4 regions of the Streptomyces sp. NPDC001858 genome follow, and region 3 is predicted to be linked to each of the others. Evidence: riboswitches for the same ligand, from Rfam matches in the RefSeq annotation. Region 3 holds a riboswitch; each other region holds the start of a gene.
The links. A riboswitch is a leader RNA that binds a small molecule or an ion and turns the genes downstream of it on or off. The one in region 3 is predicted to bind cyclic di-AMP.
Positions count from the first base shown of each region.

Region 1: it holds a riboswitch for cyclic di-AMP, as region 3 does, so the genes downstream of both, ACWCPF_RS32035 (C40 family peptidase) here and ACWCPF_RS28415 (M23 family metallopeptidase) in region 3, are expected to answer to the same signal.
Region 2: it holds a riboswitch for cyclic di-AMP, as region 3 does, so the genes downstream of both, ACWCPF_RS33390 (M23 family metallopeptidase) here and ACWCPF_RS28415 (M23 family metallopeptidase) in region 3, are expected to answer to the same signal.
Region 4: it holds a riboswitch for cyclic di-AMP, as region 3 does, so the genes downstream of both, ACWCPF_RS13475 (M23 family metallopeptidase) here and ACWCPF_RS28415 (M23 family metallopeptidase) in region 3, are expected to answer to the same signal.

Region 1 is NZ_JBSFEV010000029.1:74,615-78,253, forward strand. It holds gene ACWCPF_RS32025 (helix-turn-helix domain-containing protein) at 1-783, opposite strand, end outside; gene ACWCPF_RS32030 (ATP-binding protein) at 997-1,500, shown strand; gene ACWCPF_RS32035 (C40 family peptidase) at 1,653-2,126, opposite strand; cyclic di-AMP (ydaO/yuaA leader) riboswitch at 2,130-2,300, opposite strand; gene ACWCPF_RS32040 (hypothetical protein) at 2,705-3,010, opposite strand; gene ACWCPF_RS32045 (ATP-dependent Clp protease proteolytic subunit) at 3,018-3,639, opposite strand, start outside.
Region 2 is NZ_JBSFEV010000031.1:90,899-94,537, reverse strand. It holds gene ACWCPF_RS33395 (aldo/keto reductase) at 1-153, opposite strand, end outside; gene ACWCPF_RS33390 (M23 family metallopeptidase) at 354-1,388, opposite strand; cyclic di-AMP (ydaO/yuaA leader) riboswitch at 1,398-1,564, opposite strand; tRNA gene ACWCPF_RS33385 (tRNA-Met) at 1,870-1,943, opposite strand; gene ACWCPF_RS33380 (dihydrofolate reductase family protein) at 2,016-3,143, opposite strand; gene ACWCPF_RS33375 (MarR family winged helix-turn-helix transcriptional regulator) at 3,240-3,639, shown strand, end outside.
Region 3 is NZ_JBSFEV010000023.1:122,519-126,157, forward strand. It holds gene ACWCPF_RS28410 (M16 family metallopeptidase) at 1-1,160, shown strand, start outside; cyclic di-AMP (ydaO/yuaA leader) riboswitch at 1,406-1,574, shown strand; gene ACWCPF_RS28415 (M23 family metallopeptidase) at 1,586-2,329, shown strand; gene ACWCPF_RS28420 (GntR family transcriptional regulator) at 2,518-3,213, shown strand; gene ACWCPF_RS28425 (HPr family phosphocarrier protein) at 3,363-3,639, opposite strand, start outside.
Region 4 is NZ_JBSFEV010000007.1:327,514-331,152, reverse strand. It holds gene ACWCPF_RS13480 (GDSL-type esterase/lipase family protein) at 1-465, opposite strand, end outside; gene ACWCPF_RS13475 (M23 family metallopeptidase) at 789-1,790, opposite strand; cyclic di-AMP (ydaO/yuaA leader) riboswitch at 1,795-1,952, opposite strand; gene ACWCPF_RS13470 (alpha-galactosidase) at 2,257-3,639, opposite strand, start outside.

The DNA of each region.
Region 1 (3,639 bases), on a different contig from region 3:
GGCCTCGGTGTAGGCCTCGAGGTGTTCTTTCCGTTCGAGATAGAGGCTACTCGTCAAGTGGTCGAGAACAACCACATCCAGATCAGAAGTGCGCGAAAATGAGAAGATAACGAAAGGCCCGGTTACGCCGATATGCGCCCCGGCGGCGAACGGAAGGACCTGCAGCCGCACTTGGGGCAGCCGCGCGGCCTCCACGAGCCGACCGAGCTGCTGCGCCATCACCTCGGGACCGCCCACCTCCCGCCGCAGCACCGCCTCGTCAAGGACCGCGCTCAGCTCCAGCGGCGGCCGCGCGCGCAGCACGTCCTGCCGGGCCAGTCGCACCTCGACCAGCGTGTCGAGCTGATCCTCGGTGACGCCCTCCACCGCGGCCCTGGTCACCGCACGGGCGTACTCGGGAGTCTGCAACAGCCCCGGTACCACACTCGTCTCCAGTGTGCGCATCGCGCTCGCCTGGGACTCCAGGCTGATGAAGTCCCGGTAGGTGGGCGGCAGCACCCCGCGGTAGGCGTGCCACCAGTGGTCCCGGCCGCCGCTGCCGTCGTCGCCGGCCAACGCCAGCATCAGCTCGCGCAGTTGCGGATCGACCACCCCGTAGGCGTCGAGGAGTAACCGCACATCGGCCGGTTTTGACCCACTGGTGCCCGTCTCGATGCGGCTCACCTTGGACTGGTGCCAGCCCACGAGCCGGGCGGCCTCACCACTGGTGAGGCCCGCGTGGGCGCGCAGATTGCGCAGTTCGGCGCCCAGCTTCCGGCGGCGCACCGCGGGTCCGTGCTGCATGGGCTCCTCCTTACTCCTTACGGGCCGTCCAAATACGCTCTGCCGTCGCAGAGTTCACCGCATTGAGCGACAGATATATGCATATCTTGGTGGATCGCCACCCGTGACCGGCGCGGTAATGGCAGTCTGGCGAAGAAGCACCAGTCCGGGACCGTACTCGAACCATCCGCTCCGTGTCGGACCCCGGTCCCGTGGGAAAGGGACGACGTCGCCATGGCAGATCACCTGGAAGCATCCGTCACTCTGCCGAGCGATCCCGCCTCGGTCTCCACAGCCCGCGGTTTCGTGGCCGGCACCCTCGGAGAATGGGGTCTGCCGGCGGACGCGGAGGCGGCCGACACCATCCGGCTGATCGTCTCGGAACTGACCACCAACGCCGTACAGCACACCTTCGGGCAGTCACCCACCTTCACGGTGGACCTCGTCCTCGACCGTGACGAACACTTGCGCATCGGTGTCACCGACAGCCACCCGCGCTTCCCCAAACGACTGCCGGCCGCCGTCCAGCAGGACAACGGCCGAGGCATGGTGATCATTCGCTGGCTGACCGCGGAGTGCGGCGGCAGGCTCAGAGTGCGGCCCACCCGGGAGGGCGGCAAGACGGTCACCGTCGAGCTCCCGTGGACGGCCGCGGCGCCGGAGCCGGTGGCCGGAGCCCTCGCGGCCCCGGCCCCGGCGAGACAGGCCCCGGCGGAGGGCGAGATCCCGGGACGATGACAGCGCGTCAGGACGCCACCACCGCCCCGGGAGGCCCAGCGCCCCAAAGGGGCGCGAGGCGCTGACATCTGCGGCTCCGCCGCGCGGGCGCGACCAGCCACGACGCCGCCGCAGCAAAACCACGACCTATCGCGGCGCCTCCAGCGGAGCGCCTAGCGGACCCGCCCGTACCAGACGCTCTTAGTCCAGATCTTCTGCAGCTTCACCACGTCTCCTGTCTTCGGCGAGTGCCAGATCTTGCCGTTACCCGCGTAGATCCCGACGTGGTACACGCTCGAACCCGAGTGGAAGAAGACCAGGTCGCCTGCCTTGCGGCTCGACGCCGTGATGTGCTTGGTCTTGTTGTACTGCTGGGCCGCCGTCCGAGGCAGGCTCTTGCCCGCCTTCTTGTACGAGTACAGCGTGAGCCCCGAGCAGTCGAACCGCTTCGGCCCGGTCGCCCCGTACTTGTACGGAGCGCCCTTCTTGGAGGCCGCGATCTGGAGCGCCTTCGTCGCCGGTGTGGCGGCCGCGGCGTCCGAGGCGAGCCCCGGGACCACGACCGTGCCGCCCACGGCGGCGATGGCGAACGCCGAGGCCGTACCGGCCCGGGCCATGAGCGACGGGACACGATTGAGCGCAGTCATGCGCAACCCTTCGTCAGCCGCCTGTGAAGGATGACCTGTCGGATTCGGGCTGACAAAGTTGCCCGGCCGCGACTGCGGCTTCACCCCAAGGGCTGCTCGGCCCGGTCATGGCGTGACCGTGCCGGCGACCCGTCTTGCTCGGGTCCTCCACTCCTGCCGATGCACTTCTGTCGACCGGGCATCCGGGCGGCGGCAGGACTCGGCGTCCGCCCGGACCGCCCCGCCGCTGTGGCGGGGGCTTGTCGTCAGTCAGGGATCTTGGCTCACTCGTGTCCGAAAATCCCAACGGAACCGGGGATTTGTGGGGTTACTCACCACTCACCCGTTCGGGTGGACACCCTGATGGCCGATCAGGTGTCAAGGATGCCAAAGGGCCCCGGACCAGCGGCGGAGTCTTTTGTTCCGCCCGAAAAAGGTGCTTTCGCGCAACTTCGGCGAGCGCGAAAAAGCAACGGCCTCTACGCCGAACAGGGGTAACCCGTCTGGTCCGTTTCAACTCCGGTCCGGACGCCGCGTTCGGGGCGCGCGCCGCCCGGACCGGAGCGCGGTCCGCTCCGGCCGCCGGGTCGGGGTTCGGGTCAACTGTCGGAGAGCGGAGGCACCGTGACGCGCGCCGTTCGGCGCTCCCCGTCCAGGACGCGCAGCGCCCGCGCGAGCGTCGGCGCGTGGAACTCGCTCTCGCCCCGCTGGTGCATCAGCGTCAGCGCGTCGCGCAGCGCGGTCGCCTTGGCCACCAGCGCCTGGGCCGCGCGCAGCGAGCGGTACGTGTCCCCGTGGTGGGCGGGATTGATCCGGCCGAGCAGGTCGACCACGTCCAGGTAACCGTCGATCAACTCGGCCTCGGCGCGCGTCAGGGCGGGCAGCGGCGGCAGTTCGGGCACCATCGGCGGCTCACCTCCCGCCCTGCGGGCCGGCCGAGGGCCTGCGGCTCGGGATGACCGCGTCCACCAGGCCGTACTCCAGGGCTTCCGGGGCGGTGAGGATCTTGTCCCGCTCGATGTCCTCGGTCACCTGCTCCGGCGTCCGTCCGGTGTGCCGGACGAGCATCGCCTCCAGGCTCGCCCGGACGCGGGCCAGTTCCTCCGCCTGGATCGCGAGATCGCTGGTCTGGCCCTCGACGGGCCCGGGCAGCGACGGCTGGCGGATCGTCATCCGCGCCCCCGGCAGCGCGAACCGTTTGCCCGGTGTGCCGGCCGCGAGCAGCACCGCGGCGGACGAGTCCGCCCGGCCCAGACAGGTCGTCTCCACGTCGCAGGCGACGTAACGGATCGTGTCGTAGAGGGCCGTCAGCGCGCTGAACGAGCCGCCGGGGGAGTTGATGTACAGCGCGATGTCCCGGTCCGGGTCCTGGTGCTCCAGGTACATGAGCTGCGCCATCACGTCGTTCGCCGAGATGTCGTCGATCGGTGTCCCGAGGAAGACGATCCGCTCCTCCAGCAGCTTCGAGTACGGATCCATGGTCCGCGTCCCGAAGCTCGTGCGCTCGGTGAACTCGGGCAGGACATGGCGGGCG
Region 2 (3,639 bases), on a different contig from region 3:
GGCGGTGTCGAGGAAGTTGCCGCCCGCGGCGGCGTAGGCGTCGAGTACGGCGAAGGCGGCGGGCTCGTCGACGGTCCAGCCGAAGACGTTGCCGCCGAGGGCGAGCGGGAAGACCTCGAGGTCGGAGGAGCCGAGCTTGCGAAGAGTAGTCATGCTCTGTCAACGGGCACCGACGGCGCGCCGATTCCACGCGCGACGCGAAGAACACGTGAACGCACTGCGGCCCTGACGCCGGGGGGCCCAGGGGCCGGCCGTCAGGGCTGCAGGGAATCGATCAGGTCCGGTCGTCCGGTCCCTGAGACGTCCCTCTCAGGGGTCCCGGAGAAGGACCAGGGGTCCCGGCGAGGCACGTCTCAGGGGTTGAGGCCCTTGCTGCGCAGCCAGGCCGCCGGGTCGATGCCGTCGGAGCTGCCGCCGGAGTGGACCTCGAGGTGGAGGTGGGCTCCGGTGACGTTGCCGGTGGCGCCCACGCGGCCGATCACATCACCGGTGCCGACCTTCTGGCCGACACTGACGCTGATCGACGACTGGTGGGCGAACCAGACCTCGGTGCCGTCGTCCAGCGTGAGGATGGTGCGGTAGCCGTAGGAACCGGCCCAGCCCGCCTCGGTGATGGTGCCGCTGTGGACGGCCTTGATGAGCGTGCCCGTGGGCGCGGCGAAGTCCAGACCGGTGTGGTAGCCGGAGGACCAGAGCGAACCGGCCTGACCGAAGGTCGAGGTGATGGTGTACGAGGAGGTCGGCAGCGTGTACTGCGTGGCCAGCTCGGCCAGGCGCTTGGCCTCGGCCTTCTCGGCGGCCTCGTCGGCGGCCTTCTTCTTCGCGGCGGCGGCCTTGGCCTCCGCCTCCTTCTCGGCCTTGGCGACGGCGTCGGCCTGGGCCTTGGCCGCGGCGGCCGCGGCGTCGGCCTGGGCCTTGGCCTCGAGCTGGGTCTGCTGCGACTCGGCCTGCGCCATGATCCGGCTGCGCAGGGCCTCGCCGGCGTCGGTGGCGCTCTCGCCGGTCTCCACGGCGGCCTCGGAGCCGAAGCCGGAGAGGGCGGGCGCGGGTTCCTCGACGGGCTCTTCGTCGGAGATGAGGGAGCCCACGTTGGGCAGGTCCGGCATGGAGATGGAGACCGGGGCCTTGCCGGTGTTGGCGCTGGCCATGCCGCCCGCGCTGACGGCGGCTATGACGCCGACGCCGAGGACGGTGGAGCTGCGGGCGAACCCGCCGCCGCGCTGCTTGGCGACGCGGTGCTTGCCGCGAACCGGGCGAATGGACTCCGCGGTGGGGTTCCACTCCTCCCAGGGGCCCTCGTCGGTGCGGACGCTGCCGTAGGCCAAGGTCTCTGCGGACCGCTGGCTCGGCACGAACGGGGCTTCTGGGACCGGCCGGTTGGACGCCACGCGGGCGTACTCCTTTCCTTCCGTCGCCTACCGGGTTAGCTGACGGGTTCGGAGCGGGAAGGTCTCCTACGCGCGTAAACCGGTCGTGGACTCTGCGAGTTCACGACGGCTTCCGCGAGATTCACCCCAAGGTGGTGGTTCCCCGGTTCCCTTGCGGGATTCGGCAGTGCGCACGGAGCCGACGCTTGTGTCGGCTGGGACGACCGCGCTGCGTTATCGAACGTTAATAGACCCGGGGTCAGGTTTCCAAGCTCTTCCGCTTGATCAACAACATTTACAGCCTGGACTTTCGGCCCATGACCGGTGAAAAACGGGCGAGTTGACCAGGCTCAGCAATCCCACAGGCATTGACAGGACGTCAGCCATTACGCGGAGGGGGATCACTCGCTCACCTGCAGTGACGGCGGGCGGGCGCATGGAGAGCACGGGAAAAAACCGAGGGCCGAAATCCAAGTTCTGGATTTCGGCCCTCGGCCTTCAGTAGCGGGGACAGGATTTGAACCTGCGACCTCTGGGTTATGAGCCCAGCGAGCTACCGAGCTGCTCCACCCCGCGGCGATGAACACAACTGTACGCCATCTACGGGGCCCCAATCACCACGGTTACTCACGCAGCCAGACGGGGCGGTCAGAGGAGGTGGCGATTCGGGGCCTTCGCCCGCTCCTCGCACTCCGGGAGGACGAGGACGTCGACGCCCGCGGCCGTCAGCAGTCCGGTTCCGTCCGCCTCCGTGACGAAGGTGTCCGGCTCGCGCCAGGCCGTGACCACCCGGCGCACGCCCGCGTCGAGGATGAGGCGGGCGCAGGGCGCCGGGCGCGAGGAGCGGCGGGCGCACGGTTCGAGGCTGCTGTAGACGGTGGCCGTGGGCAGCCGGGGGTCGGCGGGGTCGAGCTTGGCGAGGGCCGCCTCCTCGGCGTGCACGACCGGGTCGCCGGCCTCGCGGGAGTGGCCGCGCGCGAGTTCCGTGCCGTCGGCGGCGACGATCACCGCACCGACGCTGAACGCGGTCCGCGACGGCGGGCACTGCTCCGCGAGCTCGCAGGCGAGGGCCAGCCAGTGCCGGTCGGCGGCGGCGGGCAGCGGTCCGACGCCGGGCGCGGTGGGCTCGTAGCGGTGCAGGACGACGTCCTCGATGCGCCGGGTCTCCAGCAGGCGCAGGCGGCCGCCCTGGTAGCCGCCCGGCCCGAAGAGGCGGGGCGCGCCCGCGTCGCCCACGAAGAGCGGGGCGAGGACGAGCTGGAGTTCGTCGGCGAGGCCCTGCTGGAGCAGCTGGGTGTGGACGGTGCCGCCGCCCTCGACCATGAGCCGCCGCACACCCCGCACGTCGTGCAGGTGTTCGAGAAGTCGGCGCCAGTCCAGTTCGGGGCCGAGCGCCACGACGTCCGCGGCGATGCCGAGCGCGCGGGCCCGCTCGGCGCCCTTCTCCGTCGTGTAGACGACCTTCTCGCCGCCCGTGTGCCAGAAGTTCGCAGCCGGGTCGAGGTCGCCGGAGCCGCTGACGGTGACCTTGAGGGGGTACTCGGGGCGTCCGGCGGCGACCCGGGCGGCGCGGCGCTCGGCGGAGTTCACGAGGAGCCGCGGGTTGTCGGCGCGGATCGTGCCGGCCCCGATGAGGATGGCGTCCACGGAGGCCCGTACGTCGTCGACGCGGTCGAAGTCGGCGGGGCTGGAGAGGAGCAGGCGCTCGGGCGTGGTGTCGTCCAGGTAGCCGTCGAGGGAGACGGCGGCGGACAGCAGGACGTACGGGTACGACATCGACGCACTCCCGGGGATGGGTCCGACGGCAGTCCGGCGGCGATTCCGGCCGAACCGGGCCTTGGTTCAAGTTTGAAACAAACCTACACTGGCCGTATGACGACTCGCTGGCTGTCCCCCGAGGAGCAACGCGCCTGGCGCGCGTACGTTGCCGGCTACCTCCTGCTGGAGGACGCGATCGACCGGCAGCTCCAGCAGGAGGCCGGGCTGCCCCATCTGTACTACTCCATCCTCGCCAACCTCTCCGAGACACCGGAGCGACGGCTGCGGATGACCGACCTCGCGGAGCAGCTGAAGATCACCCGCAGCAGGCTGACGTACGCGGTGACGCGGCTGGAGAAGGACGGGCTGCTGCGGCGCGAGGAGTGCCGCTGGGACAAGCGCGGGACCGTCGCGATCCTGACGGACGAGGGCATGGCGGCCCTGGAGCGCCTGGCCCCCGGCCATGTCGAGACGGTCCGCTCGGCGCTCTTCGACCGGCTCACCCCGGAGCAGG
Region 3 (3,639 bases):
CCGAGGGCACCGACAAGCACTCCGCCGAGGAGTTCGCCGCCGAACTGGAGCGCTGCGGGGCCACGCTGGACGCGCACGCCGACCACCCCGGCGTCCGGCTCAGCCTCGAAGTGCCGGCCTCGCGCCTGCCCAAGGGCCTCGGCCTCCTCGCCGACGCCCTGAGGGCGCCCGCGTTCGCCGACAGCGAGGTCGAGCGCCTCGTCCGCAACCGGCTGGACGAGATCCCGCACGAGCTGGCCAACCCCTCCCGGCGGGCCGCCAAGGAGCTCTCCAAGGAGCTGTTCCCCGCCACCGCGCGCATGTCCCGCCCGCGCCAGGGCACGGCGGAGACGGTCGAGAAGATCGACTCCGCGGCGGTGCGCGCCTTCTACGAGAAGCACGTCCGCCCCGCCACGGCCACCGCCGTGGTCGTCGGCGACCTCACCGGCATCGACCTGGACGCGCTGCTGAGCGACACCCTGGGCGCCTGGACGGGCTCCTCGGCCCAGCCGCGGCCGGTGCCTCCGGTGACCGCCGACGACACCGGCCGGGTCGTCATCGTGGACCGTCCCGGTGCCGTCCAGACGCAGCTGCTGCTCGGCCGTATCGGCGCCGACCGGCACGACCGCGTGTGGCCCGCTCAGGTGCTCGGCACGTACTGCCTCGGCGGCACCCTCACCTCCCGCCTGGACCGCGTCCTGCGCGAGGAGAAGGGCTACACCTACGGCGTCCGCGCCTTCGGGCAGGTCCTGCGGTCCGCCCCGGACGGCTCCGGCGCCGCGATGCTCGCCATCAGCGGCTCCGTGGACACCCCGAACACCGGTCCCGCCCTCGAGGACCTCTGGAAGGTGCTGCGCACCCTCGCCGCCGAGGGGCTGACCGACGCCGAGCGTGACGTCGCCGTGCAGAACCTGGTCGGGGTGGCCCCGCTGAAGTTCGAGACCGCGGCGGCCGTCGCGGGCACGCTGGCCGACCAGGTCGAGCAGCACCTGCCCGACGACTTCCAGGCGACGCTGTACCAGCAGCTCGCCGCGACGGGCACCGTGGAGGCCACCGCGGCGGCCGTGAACGCCTTCCCGGTGGACCGGTTGGTGACCGTCCTCGTGGGCGACGCGGCCCAGATCAAGGCGCCGGTCGAGGCCCTCGGCATCGGCGAGGTGAAGGTCGTGTCCGCGGAGTAGGCGGAGTAGTCCGCTGAGGAGGCCGCGAAGCGGTTCGCAGAGCGGACCGGCAACGGCACGCGCGTGTAGGGGCCCTGGTCGACGCAAGCGTCACCAGGGCCGCTAGATGTCCGAATTGGGGCGGAGGTTGCCTGTCTGCCCTGTGGGATGCGCTACAAAAACCGGGATTCGTTTGAGGATTGAAACCGGCCCCGCTTAGCTTCGTGCGGACTGTTCGTCAGGCAGTGCGCCGCAGCCGCGGCACCGGACAGTCATCGCCGAGTCCCCTACGGCGCGAGCCAGGGGAGCCGGGGACCCACGTGTGTGAAGTCCCTGGGGTGAATCGGGCGCCCGCGCGAGTCGCGAGGGGGTCCGTAGGAGACCTTCCTGCTCCGAACCCGTCAGCTAACCCGGTAGGCGAGAGGGAAGGAAAGGACACCCCTGACTTGGCGATCACCTACGCCACCGGGAAGCACCGTCGGCCCAGCCGGATGCAGCGGACCACCGTTCGCGCGGCGGGCGTCGCGGCGCTCACCACCACCGGTGTCATGGCCACCGTCGCCGCCACGCCGGCCCTCGCCGCCGAGCCCACGCCCGAGCAGACCGGGCTGATCCCCGTGGTCACGGTCGGCGAGTCCGTCGCCGAGCAGCTCGACGACCAGGTCGCCGTGCAGAAGCACGCCGCGTTCGAGAAGGCCTCCCGCGAGGCCGCCGCCAAGAAGGCCGTGGAGGAGCGCGAGGCACGCGTGCGTGCCGCCCGCGAGGCCGAGCGCAAGCGCCTGAACACCTTCGTGCTGCCGATCACCAGCTCCTACGTGTCCACCGGCTACCACGCCAGCAGCTCCCTGTGGTCCTCCGGCAGCCACACCGGCGTCGACTTCCACGCGGCCAGCGGCACCACCGTGCACGCGGTCGGCCTGGGTACCGTGGTCGAGGCCGGCTGGGGCGGGTCGTACGGCTACCAGGTCGTGATCAAGATGATCGACGGGACGTACACCCAGTACGGTCACCTGTCGTCCATCGAGGTGTCGGTGGGCCAGCAGGTCACCCCGGGCCAGCGGATCGCCCTGTCCGGCGCGACCGGCAACGTCACCGGCGCGCATCTGCACTTCGAGGCCCGCACCACCGCCGAGTACGGCTCGGACATCGACCCGGTCTCCTACCTCCGCCAGCACGGCGTGAACATCTGACGACGTACGGCGACAGATCGTTCGGCCCCGGCCCTCCCGGCCGGGGCTTTCGTCGTTTTCGAGATCCCGCTGTCCAAAAAATATCCACGGATTCCAGTCCGCCATCGGAAATTCCCGCTGATTGCAATAGAGTCACGGAACACACGTCAATCGTCGACGTTTCACGGGGATTAAGGCGGAGGTCCGTCATGCGTATTCCGGCGCACTCGGTGTGCACGGCCGTCCGGGACGACATCGTCGCGGGTGTCTACGAGCGCGGCAGCCGCCTCACGGAGGAACTCCTCGCTCGCCGCTACGGCGTTTCCCGTGTGCCCGTCCGGGAGGCGCTGCGCACGCTGGAGGCGGAAGGCTTCGTGGTCACGCGCCGCCACGCGGGCGCGTGCGTCGCCGAGCCGACCGAGCAGGAGGCCGCGGACCTGCTGGAGATGCGCATGCTGCTGGAGCCGCTCGGCGCCTCCCGGGCCGCCCAGCGGCGCACCGAGGCCCATCTGAAGGTGCTGCGCGGTCTCGTCCGGCTGGGCCAGGAGCGGGCCAGGAGGGGCAACAGCGAGGATCTGCGCTCCCTGGGGGGCTGGTTCCACGAGACGCTCGCCCAGGCCTCCGGAAGCCAGGCCCTGACCTCGATGCTCACCCAGCTGCGCCACAAGATCGCCTGGATGTACGTGGTGGACGCCCCGGCCGACCCGGTGGAGTCCTGGGGGGAGCACGGCGCGATCGTGGACGCGGTGGCGCGCGGCGACGGGGAGCGCGCGCGTGCGGTCACGGCGCTGCACACCGAGCGGGCGACGGCCGCGCACCGGCTGCGCTTTTCCGGCGGCGCCGAGCGCGTCGACCGTGTGAGGACTTCGCAACCTCCCGTAAACATGACGGGTCTGCGGCATTAACACGAGGGCCGTATACAAAGAGGAGTGAATTCGTGGGGCGCTATTTCTGCTGCCCATGAGCGGGAAATTCAAAGGGCTCGCCCGACAATTCGGACGAGCCCTTCGGTGTTGCGTGACGACGTATTTACTGCAGCGCGCCGTCAGCGTTTTCAGACAGTCTCGGGGAGCTCCTCGAGACCTTCGGCGACCAGCTTCGCGAGCCGGTCGAGGGCAGCGTCCGCGCCCTCGGCCTCGGACGCGAGGACGATCTCCTCGCCGCCCTTGGCGCCCAGGCCGAGGACGGCCAGCATGGAGGCCGCGTTGACGGGGTTGCCGTCGGCCTTGGCGATCGTCACGGGGATGCCTGCGGCCGTGGCGGCCCGGACGAAGATGGAAGCGGGGCGGGCGTGAAGGCCCTCGGCCCAGCCGACGTTGACGCGGCGCTCA
Region 4 (3,639 bases), on a different contig from region 3:
TGCCTTCGGCGCATGTTGAGCCAGCAGTCGGCCCCGGATGCCGGTCAGCACGACGCCCGACTCCAGCGGCGGGGTCCACCGGTTCACCCGGGAGAAGACGTCCTTCACGGACAGCTCGGCCGTGTGCGGTCCCCGCCCGGTCGCCGTGATCGCGAGGTCGCCGCGGTCGACGGCGTACTGCCGGCCGGGTCCGCCGTCGACGGACACGTAGACCTGCGCGGGCACGGTGACCGACGAGACGTCGAACAGGGCGTGGACGGTGCTCCCGACGAACCGGAACCGCAGCCGCGAACCGGAGTTGACGGTGACGGCGGCCTCGGCGGAACGCCCCCAGTGGCCCTCGTAGACGATCCGCCGGTCGTCGGGTCGAACGACGCTCGCGTCACCGACGGCGGAGGCAGACGCGGAGGCGGGCGAGGAGGCGGAGGCGGGCGGAGCGGCCACCGCCGTCGTCAGGAGCGTCACGACCGCCGCCGTCGCGGCGCACCTGACGACGGCGGTGCATCGGTGGACGACGCCGGGCACGGGACCTCCGAAGAGCGGTAGAAAGCGCTTGCTCGCTGACGGAGATCACTGTGTCCCCACTCTGACCCGGCTGTCGAGAGGGCGAAAGGGGATGCCATGCCGCTGCCACAGACATGCCACACGGCGGCAATGAAACGATCAAGAAAACGGACGCGGACACACCGAAGGCCGGACCCGGGGATCGGGATCCGGCCTTCGGCTGCGTGTCAGGCGGTGACGTGTCAGGCGGTGGCGTGTCAGGCGCCGAGTCGTCCGCGGAGGTCCTAGACGGAGACTCCGTGCGAGCGGAGGTAGGCGATCGGGTCCACGTCCGAGCCGTAGTCCGGCGTGGTGCGGATCTCGAAGTGCAGGTGCGGGCCGGTCACATTGCCGGTCGCGCCGGAGAGGCCGACCTGCTGGCCCGCGGTCACGGTCTGGCCGGCCGAGACCGACAGCTGGGACAGGTGGGCGTACTGGGCGTAGTAGCCGTCGGCGAGCTTGATGACGACCTGGTTGCCGTACGCGCCGCCCCAGCCCGCGGAGACGACGGTGCCCGCGCCCACGGCCTTGAGGGAGGTGCCGGTCGGCACGACGAAGTCGACGCCGGTGTGGTAGCCGCTGGACCACATGCTGCCGGCCACGTGGTACGCGGTGCCGACGGAGGCGCCGGCGACGGGGAGCGCGTAACCACTGGCCGAGCCGGTGTTGCTCTCGGCGGCCTGAGTGGCCGTCTTCGAGGAAGACGCCGAGGACGAGGTGGAGGCCTTGGAGTCGGAGGACTTCGCCGACTCGGAGGACTTGGAGGACTTCGGGGACTTCGACGCCGAACTCCCGGAGGAGGAGGCCGTGGAGGACGAGCCGGACGACTCGGCGGCGCCGGTCGCGGCCTGCTTGCCGATCGACAGCTTCAGTCCGGGGTGGATCAGCGAGGGGTCCTCGCCGACGGCCGCGCGGTTGTCCTGGTACAGCTTCTTCCAGCCGCCGCTGACGTCCTGCTCGTCGGCGATCTTCGAGAGGTAGTCCCCGGGCCGCACGGTGTAGGTCTTCGCGGCGGCGGTCTTCTGCGACACCGGAGCGGCCTGCACGACGTTTTCCGAAACCGTCTGCGCGACCGACTGGGACGCGGACTGCGAAACGGACTGCGAAACGGACTGGGCGGGGGCCGCGTGTGCGCCGGCGGCGCCCATGAGCGGAAGGGCGAGCGCTGCCCCGCCGGTTCCGGCGACGGCTATCGAACGAGTGAAACGCTGGGTCTTCGAACGGCGGTGCTTACCCTTCGCGGGCATGGCGAATTCCTCTCCGGCGCCTGCGAGGTGAGCTGTCGGGTGCGAGCTGGAGATGCCCGGCCGCGCCGAGGCGCGGCTTTACCCCAAGCCTGTTCCGGGACCGGAACAGGCGGTTGTGCCTGTGGGTCCCCCGCTCCTGCCGTGGACGGGTGGGTGTGCGGACTCCGGGCGGCGGCAGGATTAGGCATCCGTCCGGATTGGTGTGGAACGTAAGCGACCGAGACGCACGGGGACAAACAGAGGTTGCGCGGTCAATGCATTTCTCTTGATCCGCTGTGAGAATTCCCGGTCACACTCCGTGAATCCAAACACCCGCCATTCATCGAATGCCCTTGAAAAGCGCATGAATTACGTGAACATGACGTACGACGCACGGTCACGGATATGACGCTGCTCACGTGACAGCCCTCCAGGATCCTTTATTCCAGAGCGAGTTGGAATTAAGGATCCATTTCGGACAGAAAGCTCAGATGCGACGGAGTCGGATAACCGTCGCATCAAGGTCACCCTTGAGCCCGGTGCGCAGCCCGTGGTGCAGCAGCACCGCACCCCGGTGAACTTCGCCCGTTTCACGGCATTCATACGACTGTGTCGGGTCGAGTCCGCGCAGCCGGAGCGCCGGCACGGGCTCCCCGTACCGCTGGGCCTGGAGCCAGGCGAGGACGACGCTCTCGTCTCCGCGCACATACTGGACGGCGCTCAGCCCGCCCGCCGGGGGACGCAGTCGGTAGAGGTCGCCGTGCTGCACGAGCGGGCGGATCTCCTTGTAGAGGTCCACCCACTCCCGCGCCTCCTCGATCTCCTCCTCGCTCCACTGCGAGAGGTCGCCGCCGACGCCGAGCACCCCGGCCATGGCGCTGACGAACCGGAAGCGCAGCGAGCTGACCCGGCCGTTGAGCTGGGCGTTGGGGCTGTCGGTGACCCATGCGGCCATGACCCGGGCGGGGTGGAGCTGGCTGAAGCCGTGCTGGATGTCGAGCCGGTCGAGCGGGTCGGTGTTGTCGGAGGTCCACACCTGGTCGGTACGGCTCATGATCCCGAGGTCGATGCGTCCGCCGCCGCCCGAGCAGGACTCGAAGGCGACGCCCGGGTGGGCGGCCCGCAGTCGGTCCAGGAGGCCGTACAGGGCGCGCACATGGTCGACCCAGAGGCGCTGCGGGTAGGGGTCGTCCGGCCAGCCGGCGTCGGTGAAGCAGCGGTTGAAGTCCCACTTGACGTAGTCGACGGGGGCGCTGGAGAGCAGCCCGTGGAGCTGCTCCCAGAGGTACTCCTGAACGTCCTCGCGCGCGAGGTTGAGCACAAGCTGATTGCGGAACTCCGTCCGCTTTCGTCCCGGTTGGAACTGCACCCAGTCGGGGTGGGCCCGGTACAGCTCGCTGTCGGGGTTGACCATCTCGGGCTCGACCCAGATGCCGAACTGCATGCCGAGGGCGTGCACCTGGTCCGCGAGGGGCTTCAGGCCGTTCGGGAAGCGGTCGGGGTTGGGCCGCCAGTCGCCGAGCCCGGCGTGGTCGCCGGTGCGCGCCCCGAACCAGCCGTCGTCGACGACGAACAGCTCGACCCCGATCGCCGCGGCGCGCCGGGCCAGGGTCGCCTGCTGCTCCTCGGAGATGTCGAAGTAGGTGGCCTCCCAGGAGTTGAACAGCACCGGCCGGTCCTGCTCGGCGTCCGGGATCACGTACGCGCGCTGGTAGGCGTGCCAGGCGCGGCTCGCGCCGCCGAAGCCGGCGTCGCTCCACAGGCCGGCGAAGACGGGGGTGGTGAAGGACTCGCCGGTCGCCAGCCGCAGCAGGCCCGAGTCGTCGTAGCCGGCGCCGCCGGTGATCTGCACGCGCGCGTCGGGGAGTTG